One region of the Kineococcus rugosus genome, then DNA from elsewhere that is predicted to be linked to it. Evidence: riboswitches for the same ligand, from Rfam matches in the RefSeq annotation. Region 1 holds a riboswitch; each other region holds the start of a gene.
What was found. Region 1 has a riboswitch for S-adenosylmethionine ahead of ACRYM6_RS04090 (O-acetylhomoserine aminocarboxypropyltransferase/cysteine synthase family protein). Riboswitches for the same ligand answer to the same signal wherever they lie in the genome.
Positions count from the first base shown of each region.

Region 1 (4,131 bases):
CGGGACCCCGCGAACGCCAGCCCGCGCGGTGATCCCCCGGGGGAGACGAGGACGGGTTCGCCGCCGGCGAAGGGCAGCGCGTTGAGCGGGCCGTCGAGGCGGAAGTGCTCGCCGCGGTGCTCGAAGGCGTCGAGGCGCGCCCCGTCGGCGAACCGGCCGGTGACCGGGTCGGCGACGAGCGCGCCGTCGTCCCAGCTGTGCCACAACCGGCGGACGACGTCGATCCACTCCTGCGCCCGGTCGTAGGCGACGTCGTGCGCGACGGGTTCGCGGCCCACGTGCCGGGCGCTGCCGACGTCGGTGACGAGGTTCAGCCCGAACCGGTCGCCCGACAGGTGCTGCAGCGTCGCGGCCTGGCGGGCCGCCAGGTACGGCGGGGTGATGCCGGCGTTGACCGTCGGCACGACGCCGAGGTGGGTCGTGGCCGCGAACAGGTAGGGCGCCAGGAGCAGCGGGTCGTGCTTGGGACCGCCGTACGCCGCGCGCACCCGCAGGTCCAGGGTCGCGGGGTTGCCCAGCGAGACGGCGTCCTCGACGACGACGAGGTCGAACCCGGCGCGTTCGAGGTCCCGGACGGCGTGCGCGTACAGGTCCGGGCGGGTCCAGTCGTCGTTCCACGCCTGGTAGTCCCGGCCCCAGCCCTGCGGGCCGAAACCCCGGGAGAAGAAGTAGCCGAAGTGCTGCAACCGGCCCATCAGGAACCCACCTCCGCCAGCGCCGGCGCATGCGTGGCGGCCAGGGCGCGTTCGAGGTCGGCGACCAGGTCGGCCGGTTCCTCCAGGCCGATGGACAACCGCAGCAACCCGGGCCAGATGCCGGTCTGGAGCCGTTCGGTCTCGGTGCGGTGGGCGTGCGTCGTGCTGGCCGGGTGGATGACCAGGGAGCGCACGTCACCGACGTGCGTCATCCGGGTGAACAGCTGCACGGCGTCGACGAACCGTTGCGCGGCAGGACGTCCACCGGCGAGCGTCACGGAGAACACCGCGCCGGACCCGCGGGGCAGCAGGCGCCGGGCCACCGCGTGCGAGGGGTGCTCGGGCAGGGCGGCGTGGTCGACGGCCACCACCTCGGGCCGCTCCCGCAGCCAGCGCGCGAGGTGCTCGGCCGTGCTGCTCTGCCGGGCCACCCGCAGCGACAGCGTCTCCAGGCCCTGCTGCACGAGGAACGCGTTGAACGGGGAGATCGCCGGTCCCATCCGGGAGGCCACGACACCGCGGGTGTGCTCGACGTAGGCGCGGTGCGGGCCGTGGCGGTCCACCCAGCTCACGCCGCCGAGGACGCCGGCCGGTGCGGTCAGGTGGCCGAACCCGCTCCAGTCGAAACCCTCCCCCGTCACCACGGCCCCGCCGAGGGCGGCGCCGTGCCCGGCGAGGAACTTGCTGGCCGAGTGCACGACGACGTCGGCCCCGTGCTCCAGGGGGCGCAGGAGGTAGGGCGTGGCGAAGGTGTTGTCGACGACGAGGGGGACGCCGTGCCGGTGCGCGACGGCGGCGACGGCGGGCAGGTCCAGGACGGTGTTCTTGGGGTTGGCGACCGACTCGGCGAAGAAGGCGCGGGTGGTGGGGCGCACGAGCCGCTCCCAGTCCTGCGGCCCGGCGGCGAAGTCGACCGCGATGCCCAGCCGGGCGAAGTTCTCCAGGAACAACCCGCGGGACCCCTCGTACAGGTCGGCGGCGGCCACGAGGTGGTCCCCGGCACCGAGGATCCCCAGGAGCGCGACGGTGAGGGCGGCCTGCCCGGTGCCGAGCAGGACGGCGTCGGTGCCGCCCTCCAGGACGGCGAGCCGGCGTTCCACCGCGGCCGTCGTCGGGTTCGCCATCCGCGTGTAGACGTACCCGTCGTCCTCCCCGGCGAAGCGGGCCCGGGCCTGCTCGAAGTCGTCGAAGACGAACCCCGCGGTGAGGTGGACGGGGGTGACGCGGGCGCCGGTCACGGGGTCGGGTTCAGCCCCGGCGTGGACCTGCTGGGTGGCGAAGGACAGGGGGGTGTGCGGGACGTGCGGCATCGCGGGACCTTCCGGGAGCGGTTTCGAGGACGTCGGGGCGGTCAGGCCCGACAGGTCGTCCCGGCACCGCGCAGCAGGTCGATCACGAGACGTCGCGTCAGCGGTGCGTGCTCCATCGGGGTTCCTCTCCCATCGGTCCTGGCGGGAGCACCTACCCGGGAGGGCGGTTGCTGCGGCGTCGACGAGCCAGGTCTCTCGGCCGCTCTGGATGGCTCCCCCAGTGGAGGGCACGCGACGCCGACCTGTCAAGCGCTTCACACGATCGGGGGCGGCGGAACCCGGTGCCCTCGACGAACCCGCCGGCGTCGTCACCCCTCACCGGGCTCGCCCGCCGGAGAGGACGTCGAGCACGGCGACGAGCCGCGCCCGCCCCTCAGCGCCGTCGCACCCGGATCGGGCCCTTCGCGGTCGAGGGGTCGACGACGCGACCGCCCTGGGTGATCTCGGCCTCGCCGGCGGCCACGAGCCGGCGCGCGGCGGACCGCGCCGGTTCCACCAGCCCGCGCCAGTCGTCGTCACCGCCGACGGCGCGGGCCACCTCGCTGGGGCAGACGGTCTTGGAGGGACCCCGCTCGTCGAGCAGCCGGCGCAGCGTCGCCTCGAGGTCGGCGTCGAGGTCCTTCGACGACCGGGCCCGGCGGCGGCAGGCGTCGGAGCAGTACTTCACCGCGTCCCAGTCGCGCTCCCACTTCTTGCGCCAGGTGATGGTCCGGCCGCAGACGGCGCAGTCCTTGGCGGCCGGGGTCGCCGCCCGGGTCGTCCTGCGTGTGGGCACGGCCACCTCCTCCGGCGCCCAACGTGACACACCTCGGGTGCGTCCGCGACGGGAGCGGGCTAGGTTGGCCCCTGACACTTGCACGTTCAACGACTCGGGAGGCCCCAGTGAGCGACGTGAAGCTCGCGATCGTCTACTACTCCGCCACCGGCACGGTCCGGACGATGGCCGAGAGGCTCGCCGCCACCGGCGAGCAGGCCGGCGCGGAGGTCCGGCTGCGCCAGGTCCAGCGCCAGCCCACCGGCGGGGAGAAGGCCGCCACCGACGAGCAGGCCGCCGAGGCCGAAGCGGGCAGGGGCGCTCCGGGCGTCACCGCCGAGGACGTCGTGTGGGCCGACGCGGTGCTGTTCGGCTCCCCCACCCGCTACGGCAACATCGCCGGGCAGCTGAAGACCTTCATCGACTCCCTCGGCCCGCAGTGGGCCCAGGGCCAGCTGGCCGACAAGGTCTACGCCGGCTTCACCGCCTCCCAGACCGCCCACGGCGGCCAGGAGACCACCCTCATCGCGCTGTACAACACGATCTACCACTTCGGGGGGATCATCGTCCCGCCCGGCTACACCGACGGTTCGAAGTTCGTCGACGGCAACCCCTACGGCGTCAGCCACGTCACCGGCGGCGCCAACGACATCCCCGTCGGCGACGTCACGAACACCGCGCTGGACCACCTCGTGCAGCGCGTCGTGGGCCTCACCCGCAAGCTCAAGGGCTGAGCACCCCCATCACGACGGGACCCCCGCACCCCGGGAGGGGTGCGGGGGTCCCGGTGCTCGCGGGTCAGCGGGCGGCGGAGCCCTCGACGTAGTCGGAGTTGTCCGACTTCACCCACGCCATGAGCTTGCGCAGCTCGCGGCCGGTGGCCTCGATCGGGTGCTGCTCACCCTTGGCGCGCAGCTCCTTGAACTTCGGGGCCCCGGCGTCCTGGTCCTCGATGAAGTTGCGGGCGAAGGTGCCGTCCTGGATGTCCTTGAGGACGTCCTTCATGCGCTCCTTGACCGAGGCGTCGATGACGCGCGGGCCGGAGATGTAGTCGCCCCACTCGGCGGTGTCCGAGACGCTCCAGCGCTGCTTGGCGATGCCACCCTCGTACATGAGGTCGACGATCAGCTTCAGCTCGTGCAGGCACTCGAAGTAGGCGACCTCCGGCTGGTAGCCGGCCTCGATGAGGACCTCGAAACCGGTCTGCACGAGGGCGGAGGCGCCACCGCACAGGACGGCCTGCTCACCGAACAGGTCGGTCTCGGTCTCTTCGGTGAAGGTGGTCTTGATGCCGCCGGCGCGCAGGCCGCCGATGGCCTTGGCGTAGGCCAGGGCCAGCTCCCAGGCGTGACCGGTCGCGTCCTGCTCGACG
Region 1 covers NZ_JBJLSJ010000005.1:94,294-98,424, forward strand. Annotated here, with positions in the region: gene ACRYM6_RS04085 (LLM class flavin-dependent oxidoreductase) at 1-695, opposite strand, end outside; gene ACRYM6_RS04090 (O-acetylhomoserine aminocarboxypropyltransferase/cysteine synthase family protein) at 695-2,005, opposite strand; SAM riboswitch class I at 2,115-2,220, opposite strand; gene ACRYM6_RS04095 (DUF3253 domain-containing protein) at 2,379-2,780, opposite strand; gene ACRYM6_RS04100 (flavodoxin family protein) at 2,888-3,493, shown strand; gene ilvC (ketol-acid reductoisomerase) at 3,558-4,131, opposite strand, start outside.

Region 2 (4,131 bases), on a different contig from region 1:
GCGCCGGCCTCCGGGTCGGCGACGACGTTCAGCCCGGCCCCCAGGAACCGCAGCACCCCCGCCCGCGCCAGCGCCGACAGTTGCCGCACCCGCTGCGGCGGCGGCCCGCTCGCCACGTAGCTGAAGAACCCGTGCCACCAGCCGTCCACGTCGACCGCCGCCGAGCGGGCGTTCAGCCGGCCCGCCGCGTGCAACCCGGCCGTCACCACGTACGCGGACAGCAGCGCGGCGACGACGGCGCCGTCGGGGGAGTGGCGCGGGTCGCTGCGCCGGGCGCGGTCGTCCTCGAGGTGGCGCAGGACCCGCTCGTGCACCTCGTCCCCGGACGTCCCCCACCAGGTGTCGAGGGGGCGGTCCAGGTCGGCCGGGTCGAACCGGTCGGCCGGGTCCGGCACGGCCCGCTCGACCAGTTCGTCGACCTCCGCCGACCCCCACGCGGCGCGGGAGAAGCGGGCGTCGAACTCCGCGGCCGCCAGCGCCGTGCGACCGGGGTGGGTGCGGAACAGCTCGCGGTAGTGCGCGCCCGCCAGCTCCTTGGCGATCAGCGGCCACAGGTCGACCCGCAGGTCCAGGGGGGCGTCGCCGTGCTGGGCCTCGACGGCCCGCGCCGAGTAGTAGCGCGGCAGCCCCAGGTCGGTGGGCGTGGCGTACCCGATCTTCGCGCGGTACGGCACCCCGCGCCGCGACCCCACGTGCAGCCGCGGTTCGCGTCCGCTGCGCCGGTACTCCAGGCTCCCGTCGGGGTTCTCGGTGAACCGCCCTCCGCGCCCCTCGGTCAGCCGCACCACCAGGTCCACGAAGGCCAGGCCCATGCCCACCACGACGACGTCGACGCCCGGCCGCAGCACGTCGAGGTCCTGGTCGCTGGTGTAGCCGGGACGGACGTAGGCCAGCCCGTGCGTGCGGGCGAACGCCTCGACCCGGCGCTCGCGGGGCCCCGGCCGGACGTCGAGGTGGCCCTGCACCAGCAGCACGGCGTCGACCCGCAGGGTGCCCTCCAGCCCGGCCAGGTGCAGGTGCTGGCTGCCGTCGGCGGGGTCGTCGGTGAGGTCGAGGACCGTCCGCGCGTGGCGGTGGACCCGCACCCCGGCGGGCAGCCCGGCCAGGGTCCGGTGCCAGGCGTCGGCGAAGTAGCGGCTGGCCAGCCGGCGTGAGGTGAACGACCCGGGTTCGTGGCGCAGGACCTCCTCGCGCAGCAGGTCGTCCCCGGCGGCGGCCGCGTCGAGCACGAGGTCGGCGCGGTGCTGCGTGACCCACTCCGCCAGGCCGGGACCGTGCTGGACGGGCCCGGTCAGCCCGGTCACGGAGGCGTCGGGCAGCACGCTGATGTCGGCGGCCCGCGAGTTCATCCACAGCAGCGGGTCCTGGGCCTCCCGCCAGACGCGGCCGGCGCCGGAGTCGAAGGGGTCCACCACGTGGACGTCCAGGGGGCGCTCGTCACCGGCTGCGGTCCACCGCGCGCCGAGGCGCTGCAGCAGGACCAGCGTGCGGGGACCGGCACCGACGATGCCGAGGGAGCGGGGGGTGGGGCGGGTCGTACCAGGCACGAGGGGTCTCCGGGGGGCCGCACCGGGGGACCGGCGCAGTGGACGTCCGCGGGCGTCGCCGCGACGGACGGGGGGTCAGACCCCCGCACAGACCGCCGAGCTCAGCCGTCCCAGGTCGACGTGACGGCGCCGGACGAGGAGGTTCCCCGGTGCGGTGCGACCGCTCATGCTGCGACTCCCATCGGTCCTGGCGGAAGCACCCTCGCCCGACGGATCGGGGGGTTGCTGCGACGTCGGTGAGCCAGGTCTCTCGGCCGCTCTGGATGGACGACCTCGAAAGTAGCCCACGACCCGGCCGAACACCAAGCACCCGCGGTCCCCCGGGGTTCCGGGCGGCGCCCCGGGGCCGGGGTGGCACCCTGGTCGCACGCCCCGCACGAGCACCGGAGGAAACCCGTGACCACCGTCGAGGACACCCGCAGCTGGACCTTCGCGACCGGCACCGAGCCGCGCGTGCACGTCGTCCACGAGAACCCCGAGTGGTTCCCGCCGTTCGAGGCGGCGTTCCGCACCGCCGGTGTGCCGTTCCAGGAGGTGCTGCTGACCGACGGCTCCCTGGACCTGGACGCCGAACCGGCGCCCGGCGTGTACTGGTCGCGGCTGAGCGCGTCGGCGCACACCCGCGGCCACGAGCGCACCAAGGAGTACACCCGCGCGGTGTTCGCCTGGCTGGAGGGCTGGGGGCGGCGCGTCGTGGGGGGCACGCCGGTCGTGGAGCTGGAGGTCAGCAAGGTCGCCCAGCACGCCCTGCTGCGCCGCCACGGGTTCGACGTGCCCCGCACGCTCGCGGTGTTCGGCCGCGACGACCTGTCGCGGCGGACCCGGGAGCTCGACGTGCCGTTCATCACCAAGCACAACCAGGGCGGCAAGGGCCTGGGCGTGCGCCGGTTCGACTCCCACGAGGAGTTCGACGCGCACGTCGCCTCCCCGGAGTTCGAGGAACCGGCCGACGGCATCACCCTGCTGCAGGAGTACCTGCGCTCGGCGCAGCCGTTCATCACCCGCGCCGAGTTCGTCGGCGGGGAGTTCGTGTACGCGGTGCGGGTCGACACCTCGGCGGGAAGCTTCGAGCTGTGCCCGGCCGACGCGTGCGAGGTCCCGACCTCGGGGCAGGCCCTCGAGGCGTGCGTCGTGGACGGCCCGCAGGGGCTGTTCTCGCTGCGCGGGGACGTCACGGCCGACACCCCGCTCATCAGGCGGTACGCGGACCTGCTGCGCGAGGCGGGGATCGAGATCGCCGGCATCGAGTTCCTCGAGACCGCCGACGGGCGCACCGTCACGTACGACGTGAACACCAACACGAACTACAACCCCGCCGTGGAGGCCGTCGCGCCGCGCTCGGGGCCTGGGGAGATCGCCCGGTACCTCGGCGAGCTGCTGCGGGACGAGACCGCCCGGCAGGGGTGACGGCGAGCCGCGCACCGCGTGCGGGCCCCCGGGAAGGTGTCCCGGGGGCCCGCACGTCCGTGGTGGCTCAGCGGCGCGTCAGCGGCGGCCGCAGCCCCAGGTGCTCGCGCAGCGTCGTGCCGACGTACTCGCTCGGGTACGCCCCGCGGTCCTGCAGGGCGGGCACGAGCTGGTCGACGATGTCGTCCAGCCCGGACGGCACGAGGTACGGCGTGATGTTGAACCCGTCGCTGGCGCCCGAGCGGACCCAGAAGGTCAGCTCGTCGGCGAGCTGGGAGGCCGTCCCGGCGAACCCGCGCTCGGAGGAGTGGTGCAGCACCAGTTCCCGCAGCGAGAACTTGTTCTCCTCGGCCACCGCGCGCCACTGCCGCGCGAGGTCGCGGGCGTTGCTGCCGGCGCGGTGCGCGCCGCGGGTGCCGTCGATGTCCTCGATGACGGGGTCGTGCGCGGGCAGCGGGCCGTCCGGGTCGTAGCCCGACAGGTCCTCGCCCCACACCTGCCCGACCAGGGACAGCGCGGTCGCGGGGGTGACCTGCTGCTCCAGGACCCAGCGGGCCTTCTCCTCGACCTCGGCCTCGTTGTCGGCCACGACGACCTGCGTGCCGGGCAGGATCAGCACGTCGCCCTCGGGGCGGCCCGCGGCGACCGTGCGGCGGCGGATGTCGTCGGCGAACTCCAGGGCGTCGGCGTGGTGGGTCCCGTGCCGGGAGAAGATGACGTCGGCCGTGCGGGTCGCGAAGTCGCGGCCCGCGGGGGAGTCGCCCGCCTGGAACAGGACCGGGTGCTGCTGCGGGCTGCGCGGGACGGTCGGGGTGATCTCCACGTCGAAGAACCGGTCGCGGGAGGTCACCGGCGTGAAACCCGTCCCGTCCCAGCTGTCCCAGACGGCCTTGGCGAGGTTCACGAACCGCTCGGCCCGCTCGTACCGGTCGGCGTGGTCCAGGTACCCGCCGCGGCGGAAGTTCGCGCCCGTCCAGGCGTTGTCGGTGGTGACGACGTTCCACGCGGCACGTCCGCCGGACAGCACGTCCAGCGACGCCAGCCGGCGGGCGAGGTCGGCGGGGTCGTTGTACGTGGTGTTCTGCGTCGCGACCAGCCCGATGCGCGACGTGAGGCCCGCCAGCGTCGCCAGCTCGGTCAGCGCGTCGGGGCGGCCCACGATGTCGAGGTCGTGGAT
Region 2 covers NZ_JBJLSJ010000030.1:41,802-45,932, reverse strand. Annotated here, with positions in the region: gene ACRYM6_RS16860 (FAD/NAD(P)-binding protein) at 1-1,547, opposite strand, end outside; SAM riboswitch class I at 1,723-1,817, opposite strand; gene ACRYM6_RS16855 (ATP-grasp domain-containing protein) at 1,944-2,954, shown strand; gene ACRYM6_RS16850 (NtaA/DmoA family FMN-dependent monooxygenase) at 3,022-4,131, opposite strand, start outside.
Region 2: linked by a shared signal. The riboswitch ahead of ACRYM6_RS16860 (FAD/NAD(P)-binding protein) and the one ahead of ACRYM6_RS04090 (O-acetylhomoserine aminocarboxypropyltransferase/cysteine synthase family protein) in region 1 are both predicted to bind S-adenosylmethionine.

Region 3 (4,131 bases), on a different contig from region 1:
GCCCGCTGCCCGGGCACGGTGGTGAACCCCGCGCCGACGCGGGCGCTGCCGAAGGCGACGTCCTCGCGCCACTCGGTGTCGCCGCTCTCGACCTCCACCCGGGCCTGCAGGGCGACGACGACCTCCTGCACGTCCTGGGGCACCTTGCCGCCGGTCACGACGACCCGGCCCCGCACGGGGCCACCCGGCCGCGCGACGTCGTCCTCCAGCACCGTGTCCACCGTCGCCGCACCCGCACCGAAGCGTGCGGCCAGGTCGCGCAGAGCCATCCCGTCCTCCGTCCCCGGGGCCGCCGGCCGGCCCCCTCCCGGAGGACGGCCGGGACGGGCGCCGCGTTCCCCGGGGCGGGGACGACGGGGGCCCGGCCCCGCCGCAGCAGGACCGGGCCCCCGGGGGACGGGCGGGTCAGTCCCGCGACGCCTTGACCCGTCCCTCGACGAACCCGAGCACCACGTCGGACGCCTTGCCCAGCAGCGCCAGCAGGATGATCGCCAGCAGCACCTGGTCGGTGCGGGACGTGTTCTGCCCGTTGGTCATCTGGTAGCCGAGGCCGATGGAGGAGGAGATGAGCTCGGCGGCGACGAGGAACAGCCAGCTCTGCGCCAGCCCCAACCGCAACCCGGACAGCAGCGCGGGTGCGGTGGCGGGCAGCAGGATCGAGGTGAACAACCCGATGCCGCGGCGGCCGTAGGCGCGGCCGACCTCGACGAGCGCGGGGTCGAGGTGGGTCAGGGAGGAGACCACGGTCGTGTAGACGGGGAAGAACGCCCCGATCGCGACGAGGGTGATCTTCGGGGGTTCCCCGAGCCCGATCCACAACCCCAGCAGCGGGACCCACGCCAGCGACGGCACCGCGCGCAGCGCCCCGAGGGTCGGGGACAGCAGGCGGTACGCCAGCCGGGACGACCCCGTCAGCCCGCCGAGGACGAGACCCGCGGCGGCGCCGAGCGCGAACCCGACGAGCACCCGCTGCACGCTGATGGCGATGTTCGTCTGGAGCTGACCGGTGGTCCACAACTGCTGCGCGGCGGTGAGGACGTCACCGGGCGGCGGGAGCTGGCTGGGCAGGAACACCCCGGCCGCGGTGGTCGCCCACCAGGCCGCCACGAGGGCCACGGGCACGACGGCCCCCAGCCACCAGCCGGACCGGACCCGGCGCGCCGGGGCGTCCGGGGTCCGCTCCCGGGCGGGAGTGGCCACGCTCACGACGCGGACGCCTTCTGCGCGAACTCCGGCACGAGCAGCGTGTCGAGCGCCGTCGTCGCGGCGTCCTCCGACGGGACGTCACCGGTGGCGGCCATGAGCGGGACGATCCCGGCCAGCACCGTCCGCTGCGCCTCGCCGGGAACCCCGTCGAGGTCGAGCGTGGTGCGTTCCAGGACGCGGGCGGCGACCTCGGGCGACAGCTGCGCGGCGGTCGCGTACAGCGTCGCGAGCTCGGCGGGGTTCGCCAGCGCCCACGCGCGGGCCGTCGCGTAGGCGTCGACGACCTGCTGGACGAGGTCGGGGGAGTCCTGGATGAACTCCTCGCGGGCGTTGAGGACGCCGTAGGTGTTGAAGTCGACGTTGCGGTACAGCAGCTTCGACCCGGCCTGGATCTCGGTGGCCGCCATGTTCGGGTCCAGCCCCGCCCACGCGTCGACGTCGCCGCGTTCGAGGGCGGCGCGGCCGTCGGCGTGCTGGATGTTGAGGATCTCGACGTCGGAACCGGACAACCCGGCCTGGGCGAGCGCCTGCTGGAGGAAGAAGTACGGGTCGGTGCCGGTGGTGGCCGCGATCTTCTTGCCGCGCAACCCCGCGACGTCGGTGACGGTGGAGTCCTTCCCGACGACGAGCGCGGTCCACTCCGGCTGGGAGTACACCTCGACGGTCTGCACGGGCGAGCCGTTGGTCCGGGCCTGCAGGACGGCCGACCCGGCGGTGGAGGCCAGGTCGAGGTTGCCGTTGCGGAGGAACTCGTTGGCCTTGTTGCTGCCCTGCGACTGCTCCCACTGCACGGTCAGGCCGGCGTCCTCGAGGATCTTCTGCTCGCGCACGACGAGGCTGAGGGGGTTGTAGAGGGCGTAGTCGAGGCGGACCCGGTCGCCGCCGCCGGACCCGCTGCTCGCGGTGGGGGCGGCGCTGCCGGAGGAGGACTCGCCCTGCACGCAGCCGGCCGCGGTGAGGGCGAGGGAACCCAGGCCGAGGCCGAGCAGGGCGCGACGGGTGGTGGTGCGGGGCAGCGTGGACACAGTTCTCCCGGGGGTGCGGTGGTGGGGGGTGCGCGGGGGGTCGTTCAGGCGGTGCGGGGGACGCCGAGCAGGTCGAGCAGCTCGACGCGCAGCCGGGCGGTGGCGGCGTCGGCGCGGTCGCGGGGGCGGGGCGCGTCGACGACGAGGTCGCGCACGACGCGGGCACCCGCCTCGTCGTCGTTCCCGTCCTTGCCGAGCACCAGGACGCGGTCGGCCAGGTGCAGCGCCTCGTCGACGTCGTGGGTGACGAACACGACCGTGGCCCCGGTGCCGCGCTGGACCTCGTCGAGCAGGTCCTGCATGCGCAGCCGGGTGAGGGCGTCGAGGGCGGCGAACGGCTCGTCGAGCAGCAGGACGCCGGGGCGGCGGACCAGCGCCCGGGCCAGCGCGGTCCGCTGGGCCATGCCGCCGGAGACCCGCCGCGGCCGGTGCCCGGCGAAGTCCTCCAGGCCGACGACCTCCAGCCAGCGCAGCACCTCCTCGCGCCCGGCGGCGCGGGCGGTGCCGCGGGGCAGGCCGAAGGCGACGTTCCCGGCGAGGTCGCGCCAGGGCAGCAGGCGCGGTTCCTGGAACACGACGGCGGTGCGGGGGTGGACCCCGCGGACGGGCTGCCCGGCGACCTCGACGGTGCCGGCCGACGGGGTGTCCAGGCCGGCGACGAGCCGCAGCAGCGTCGACTTCCCGCAGCCGGAGGCGCCCACGAGCGCCACGGTGCTGCCTGCCCGCAGGTCCAGGTCCAGCGGCGCGAGCACGCGGTGCCCGCCGAAGGAGCGGCTCACGCCGCGCAGCCGCACGCCGGCGGCGTCGACGCGGGTGGCGCCCGGGGCGGACGCGGACGCGGTGGCGGTGGGTGTGGTCGTCACGCGATCTCCTCCATCGGTCCCGGCATGAGCACCACACCTCACGGGGAGGCGGTTGCTGCGGCGTCGACGAGCCAGGTCTCTCGGCCGCTCTGGATGGTGGGCACACTGTAGGCCAGCCACGGGGGTGGTGCCGAACGGGTCGCCGGACCGGGGCGCCTCCGGCACCCTGTCGGGGTGGTCGACCGCCTGCCCTCGCCCGAGGCCGTGGCCCTGCACGGGCCCGTGATGATGCACCAGCACTGGGACGACCTCGCGTTCCTGCACTGGGCCGTGGACCCCGCCCGGGTCGCGCCGCTCATGCCGCCGGGGGTCCGCCCCGACGTCCTCGACGGCGCCACCTACGTGGGCCTCATCCCCTTCACCCTGCGCGGGGCCGGGCCGGGACGGCGGGGCAGCGTCCCGTACGCGGGAACGTTCCTGGAGACGAACGTGCGGTTCTACTCCGTGGACGACGAGGGCCGCCGGGGGGTGGTGTTCGCGAGCCTGGACGCGAGCCGGCTCGCCGTCGTCGTCGGCGCGCAGCTGGCGTTCGGCCTGCCCTACCGCTGGTCGTCGATGCGCCACGCGGTGCGCGTGCGGGACGGGGCGCGGGAGCTGCTGTGGACGTGCCGGACCCGCGCGGGGGTGCGCAGCCGCGTCGCCGTCCGCGAGGGCGCACCGGCCGTCGACGACCTCGGGGTGTTCCTCACGTCGCGGTTCGGGCTGCACGCGCAGCACCTGGGCCGCACCTGGTGGATCGCCAACGAGCACGAGCGGTGGCCGCTGCGCTCGGCCGAGGTCCTGGAGCTGGACGACGGGCTGGTCGCGGCGGCGGGGTTCGAGGTGGCCGGCCCGCCGGACCACGTCGCGTTCGCGCGGCGGGTCACGACCCGCTTCGCGCTGCCCCGGGAACTGGGGCGTGAGACGGTGCGTTGACCACCGCGTACCGTCCCCGGAACCAGGAGAGGACCGCCGCCGCCGATGTGCGACGACGATCACGACGACCCTTCAAGTACCTGCGCGAGCACCCCGCCGCCCGACCACGGTGAGGTGGTCGC
Region 3 covers NZ_JBJLSJ010000008.1:72,064-76,194, reverse strand. Annotated here, with positions in the region: gene ACRYM6_RS06230 (sporulation protein) at 1-269, opposite strand, end outside; gene ACRYM6_RS06225 (ABC transporter permease) at 406-1,206, opposite strand; gene ACRYM6_RS06220 (aliphatic sulfonate ABC transporter substrate-binding protein) at 1,203-2,231, opposite strand; gene ACRYM6_RS06215 (ABC transporter ATP-binding protein) at 2,276-3,025, opposite strand; SAM riboswitch class I at 3,102-3,194, opposite strand; gene ACRYM6_RS06210 (YqjF family protein) at 3,269-4,009, shown strand.
Region 3: linked by a shared signal. The riboswitch ahead of ACRYM6_RS06215 (ABC transporter ATP-binding protein) and the one ahead of ACRYM6_RS04090 (O-acetylhomoserine aminocarboxypropyltransferase/cysteine synthase family protein) in region 1 are both predicted to bind S-adenosylmethionine.

Region 4 (4,131 bases), on a different contig from region 1:
CGCCGCTGGCCCGCGCGGCCTCCACGTACACCGCGGCGCTCACCTTCAGCACCTCCGAGCGCATGACGCGGGCGAAGCCGGCGACCGTCCCGATGCCGACGGCGATGGCGACCTCCACCGTGCCGAAGCCGAGCGCGGTGATGAGGGCCATCGACAGCAGCAGCGCCGGGATCGACAGCAGGACGTCCACCGCGCGCATGAGCACGTCGTCGACGACGCCGCGCACGGAACCGGCGACCAGCCCGACGAGGGTGCCCACGACGAGTCCGATGAGGACCGCGAGGACCGTGGCCTGCAGCGTGAGCCGCGACCCGTGCACGACGCGGGCGAACAGGTCGCGCCCGAGGTGGTCGGTGCCGAAGAGGTGCGCGGCCGACGGGGGCTGGAGGCGGTCGGCGGGGACGCCGTCGATCGGGCTCTGCGCCGTGAACAGCGTCGGGAACGCGGCCCACGCCAGCACCAGCAGGACCACCAGCCCGGCCACGACCAGGTCCAGGCGGCGGGCCCACGACGGCAGGCGCCGACGCGTCCGGGCCGGGGTCCGGTACCGCCGGTCGATGTCGAGGACGTCGAGGACGTCCTCGGGCGCTTCGCGGCTCACCCCGGTGCTCACGACGTGCTCCCCACGAGGGTCCGGGTGGACGCCCGGGGCCGGCGCGGTGCGCCGAGGACCCGCACGCGCGGGTCGAGGACCGGGTGGAGCAGGTCCACGAGGAGGTTGGTCAGGACGAAGACCGCGGCGGCGAGCAGGACCAGCCCCTGCACGAGCGGGATGTCCTGCCCGTTGACCGCCGTCACGGTGAGCCGGCCGATGCCCACGCGGGAGAACACGGTCTCCACCACGACGGCCCCGGCCAGCAGGTTGCCCACGATGACGCCACCGAGGGTGAGGGTGGGGATCGCGGCGTTGCGGAACGCGTGCCGCAGGTGGACGCGGGCGCGGGAAGCCCCCTTGGCCCGGGCCGTCTCCACGTACGGTTCGGCCAGCGCCGTGCGCAGACCCCGGGCCAGCACCTGCGCGAGGGAGGCCGAGACGGGGATCGCGAGGGTGATCGAGGGCAGGACGAGGCTGGCCAGGCCCTCGTTGCCCAGCGCGGGGAACACCGGCACCCGGAACGAGAGGAACTGGATGAGCAGCAGGCCGACCCAGAACGTCGGCAGCGAGACGCCCAGCGGAGGCAGGGCCAGCAGCGCGGTCCGCACCCACGCCCAGCGCGTCCAGGTGGACAGGAACGCGGTGCCCACGCCCAGGACGAGGGCCAGCGCGAAGGCCGAGACCGCCAGCAGCGCGGTCTGCGGCAGCGCCTGCCCGATGAGGGAGGCGACCGGCGCGCCGTTCTGGAGGGAGTTCCCGAAGTCCAGCTGCAGGGTCCGCCCCAGGGCGTGGACGTACTGCACGGGCAGCGGGTCGTCCAGGCCGTGCTCGGCGCGCAGGGCGGCGACCTGCGCGGGGTCCACCGTGGACTGCTCCCCGCCCTGGCCGCCGGCCAGCATGATCGCGACGGGGTCGCTGGGCAGCAGGTAGAGGATCACGAACGTCACCGTGTACGCGGCCCACAGGACGACGACGGCCTGCCCGAGCCGGCGCAGGACGTACCCCGTCACGACTCCTTCCAGGCGTCGTGGAACCACAACCGCGACGAGCCCTCGAACTGCAGGCCGTGCACGGTGTCGCTCGCGGCGATGACGGTGGACAGCTCGATGAGCGGGATGGAGTGCGCCTGCTCCAGGAGCTGCGCGGAGGCCTGCGCGACGAGGTCGGCGCGCACGGTGGTGTCGGTGGTCGCGGCCTGCCGGTCCAGCAGGTCGTCGACCCCGCTGTGCGCGCGCTGGTTCACGTTGCGCGACCCGGTGGAGAAGATCGTGCGCAGCACGTCCGGGTCGGAGCGGGTGAGGTTGTAGAACAGGACGTCGTAGTCGCCGGATTCCTGCAGGGCGTTGGTGTCGGCCGTCGTGCCCTGCTCCAGCTGCAGGTCGATGCCGACCTCGCGCACCTGCTGCTGCACGAGTTCCAGGACCGCGGAGGTGGGCTGCCAGAACGTGACCGTGAAGGTGAGTTCCTGCCCGTCCCTGGTGCGGACGCCGTCCGGGCCCTCCACCCAGCCGGCCTCCTCGAGCAGCGCCTCCGCGCCGTCGACGTCGCGGGCCAGGACGCCGGAGTCGTCGGGGGCGGACGGGGTGGAGGCCGAGACGGCGGCGCTGACGGCCTCGTCGCCGGGGTTGAGGAGGGTGGCGAGCTGGGCGCGGTCGATCGCCTTCGACAGCGCCCGGCGCACCCGCTCGTCGGCGAACAGCGGCCGCGACTCGTTGGGGAAGAAGTTGTACGGGATGCCGGGGTTCGCGCGCCGCTGCGTCCAGAACCCGCCGCCGTCGAACTGCGGCAGGTCCTGGGAGGCGATGCCGGTGGTCGCGTCGATCTGCCCGGACTGCAGCGACCCGGTGCGGACGCCGGCCTCGGGGACCACCCGGTAGGTGATGGAGTCCAGGTACGCCTCCCCGGGGTGCTTCGCCCCGGACGGGGCCCAGTCGTACCCGGTGCGCTTGTCCAGGACCGTCTCGGAGTCCCTGGCGTAGCTGCCCACCACGAACGGGCCGGACCCGACGAGGGTGGTCCCGTCGCAGCGGGTCGCCGGGTCGGCGGTGGTCGTGGCGACGGACAGCAGGCCCAGGGACATCGTGGAGGTGGCCTGCAGGAACTGGGCGCTCGGCTGGGAGAACGTGACCACCGCCGTCCGCGCGTCGGGCGTCTGCGTCCCGGTGTACCCCTGCAGGTACGTCGACCCCAGCGACGCCTTGGCTCCCAGCGCGACGATGCCGTCGAGGTTGGCCTTGACGGCCGCGGCGTCGACGGGGGTCCCGTCGGAGAACGTCGCTCCCTCGCGCAGGTGGAACGTGAACGTCGTGGCGTCGGGGCTGACCTCCCAGGACTCCGCGAGCCAGGGCGCGATGTTCCCGTCGAGGTCCTGGACGGTGAGGGAGTCGACGAGCTGGCGGCCGATGTTCAGGGCGTCGTTGTTGCCGACCTGCTGCGGGTCGATGCACCCGGAGTCCACGGAGATGGCGAAGGTCAGGTTCCCGCCGCTGACGGGTGTGGTGGCGGCCGGGTCCTCCGCGCTGCTCCGTCCCCCGCTGCACGCGGTGAGGAGGAGGGCGGCGGTCAGGGGGACGGCGAGCAGGGGCGTGCGGGTGCGCAAGGGGGCTCCAGGGGAACGACGGGGGGACGACGGGGGGGGGGACGCAGCCACCGGCGGGGTGGGTGCGCGGCGGCGCCGGGAACGTCCCCGGTGCGCCGGTGGAGGCGGTTCAGCGACAGCCGGTGGAACCCGTCAGGCAGAAGTCGACGATGCGACGCAGCACGGCGACGTGGGACGTGCGGTCCACGGGAACTCCTCCATCGTTCCTGGCGGAAGCACCCGCGCCCGTTTCCGGGGGGTTGCTGCGGCGTCGTCGAGCCAGGTCTCTCAGCCGCTCTGGATGGTGTGCCGTTCCACCATAGGGGTCGGGGTGCCGATCCTCAACCCCTGCCCCCCCAACGGTTCCGGGGACGACGAGAACCCCTCCGCGCGTGGCCGCGGAGGGGTTCTCGGTGGACTCGGCCGGCCGGGGTCGTCGGCCCCGGGTCCGGTGGGTCAGCCGGCGGCGACGGGTTCGGCCGCCGACGGGAGCTCGGCGCGCACCGTGCGGGCCGCCTCCACCAGGTGCCGCAGCGACTCCGTGGTCTCGGCGTACCCGCGGGTCTTCAGCCCGCAGTCGGGGTTGACCCACACCTGCCGCGCCGGGACGGACGCGACGGCGGCGCGCAGCAGGCCGACGACCTCCTCCGCGGACGGCACGCGCGGGGAGTGGATGTCGTACACGCCCGGCCCGATGCCGCGGGCGAACCCGGCGGCGGCGATGTCGGTGAGGACCTCCATGCGCGAGCGCGCGGCCTCGATGCTGGTGACGTCGGCGTCGAGGCCGTCGATCGCCTCGATGACCTCCCCGAACTCCGAGTAGCACAGGTGGGTGTGGATCTGGGTGGCGTCGGCCGCACCGGCGGTGGCGAGGCGGAACGAGGCGACCGACCAGTCGAGGTAGGCCGCCTGGTCCGCGGTCTTCAGCGGCAGCAGCTCGCGCAGCGCGGGTTCGTCG
Region 4 covers NZ_JBJLSJ010000030.1:30,800-34,930, forward strand. Annotated here, with positions in the region: gene ACRYM6_RS16810 (ABC transporter permease) at 1-559, opposite strand, end outside; gene ACRYM6_RS16815 (ABC transporter permease) at 610-1,605, opposite strand; gene ACRYM6_RS16820 (ABC transporter substrate-binding protein) at 1,602-3,194, opposite strand; SAM riboswitch class I at 3,389-3,481, opposite strand; gene metE (5-methyltetrahydropteroyltriglutamate--homocysteine S-methyltransferase) at 3,630-4,131, opposite strand, start outside.
Region 4: linked by a shared signal. The riboswitch ahead of ACRYM6_RS16820 (ABC transporter substrate-binding protein) and the one ahead of ACRYM6_RS04090 (O-acetylhomoserine aminocarboxypropyltransferase/cysteine synthase family protein) in region 1 are both predicted to bind S-adenosylmethionine.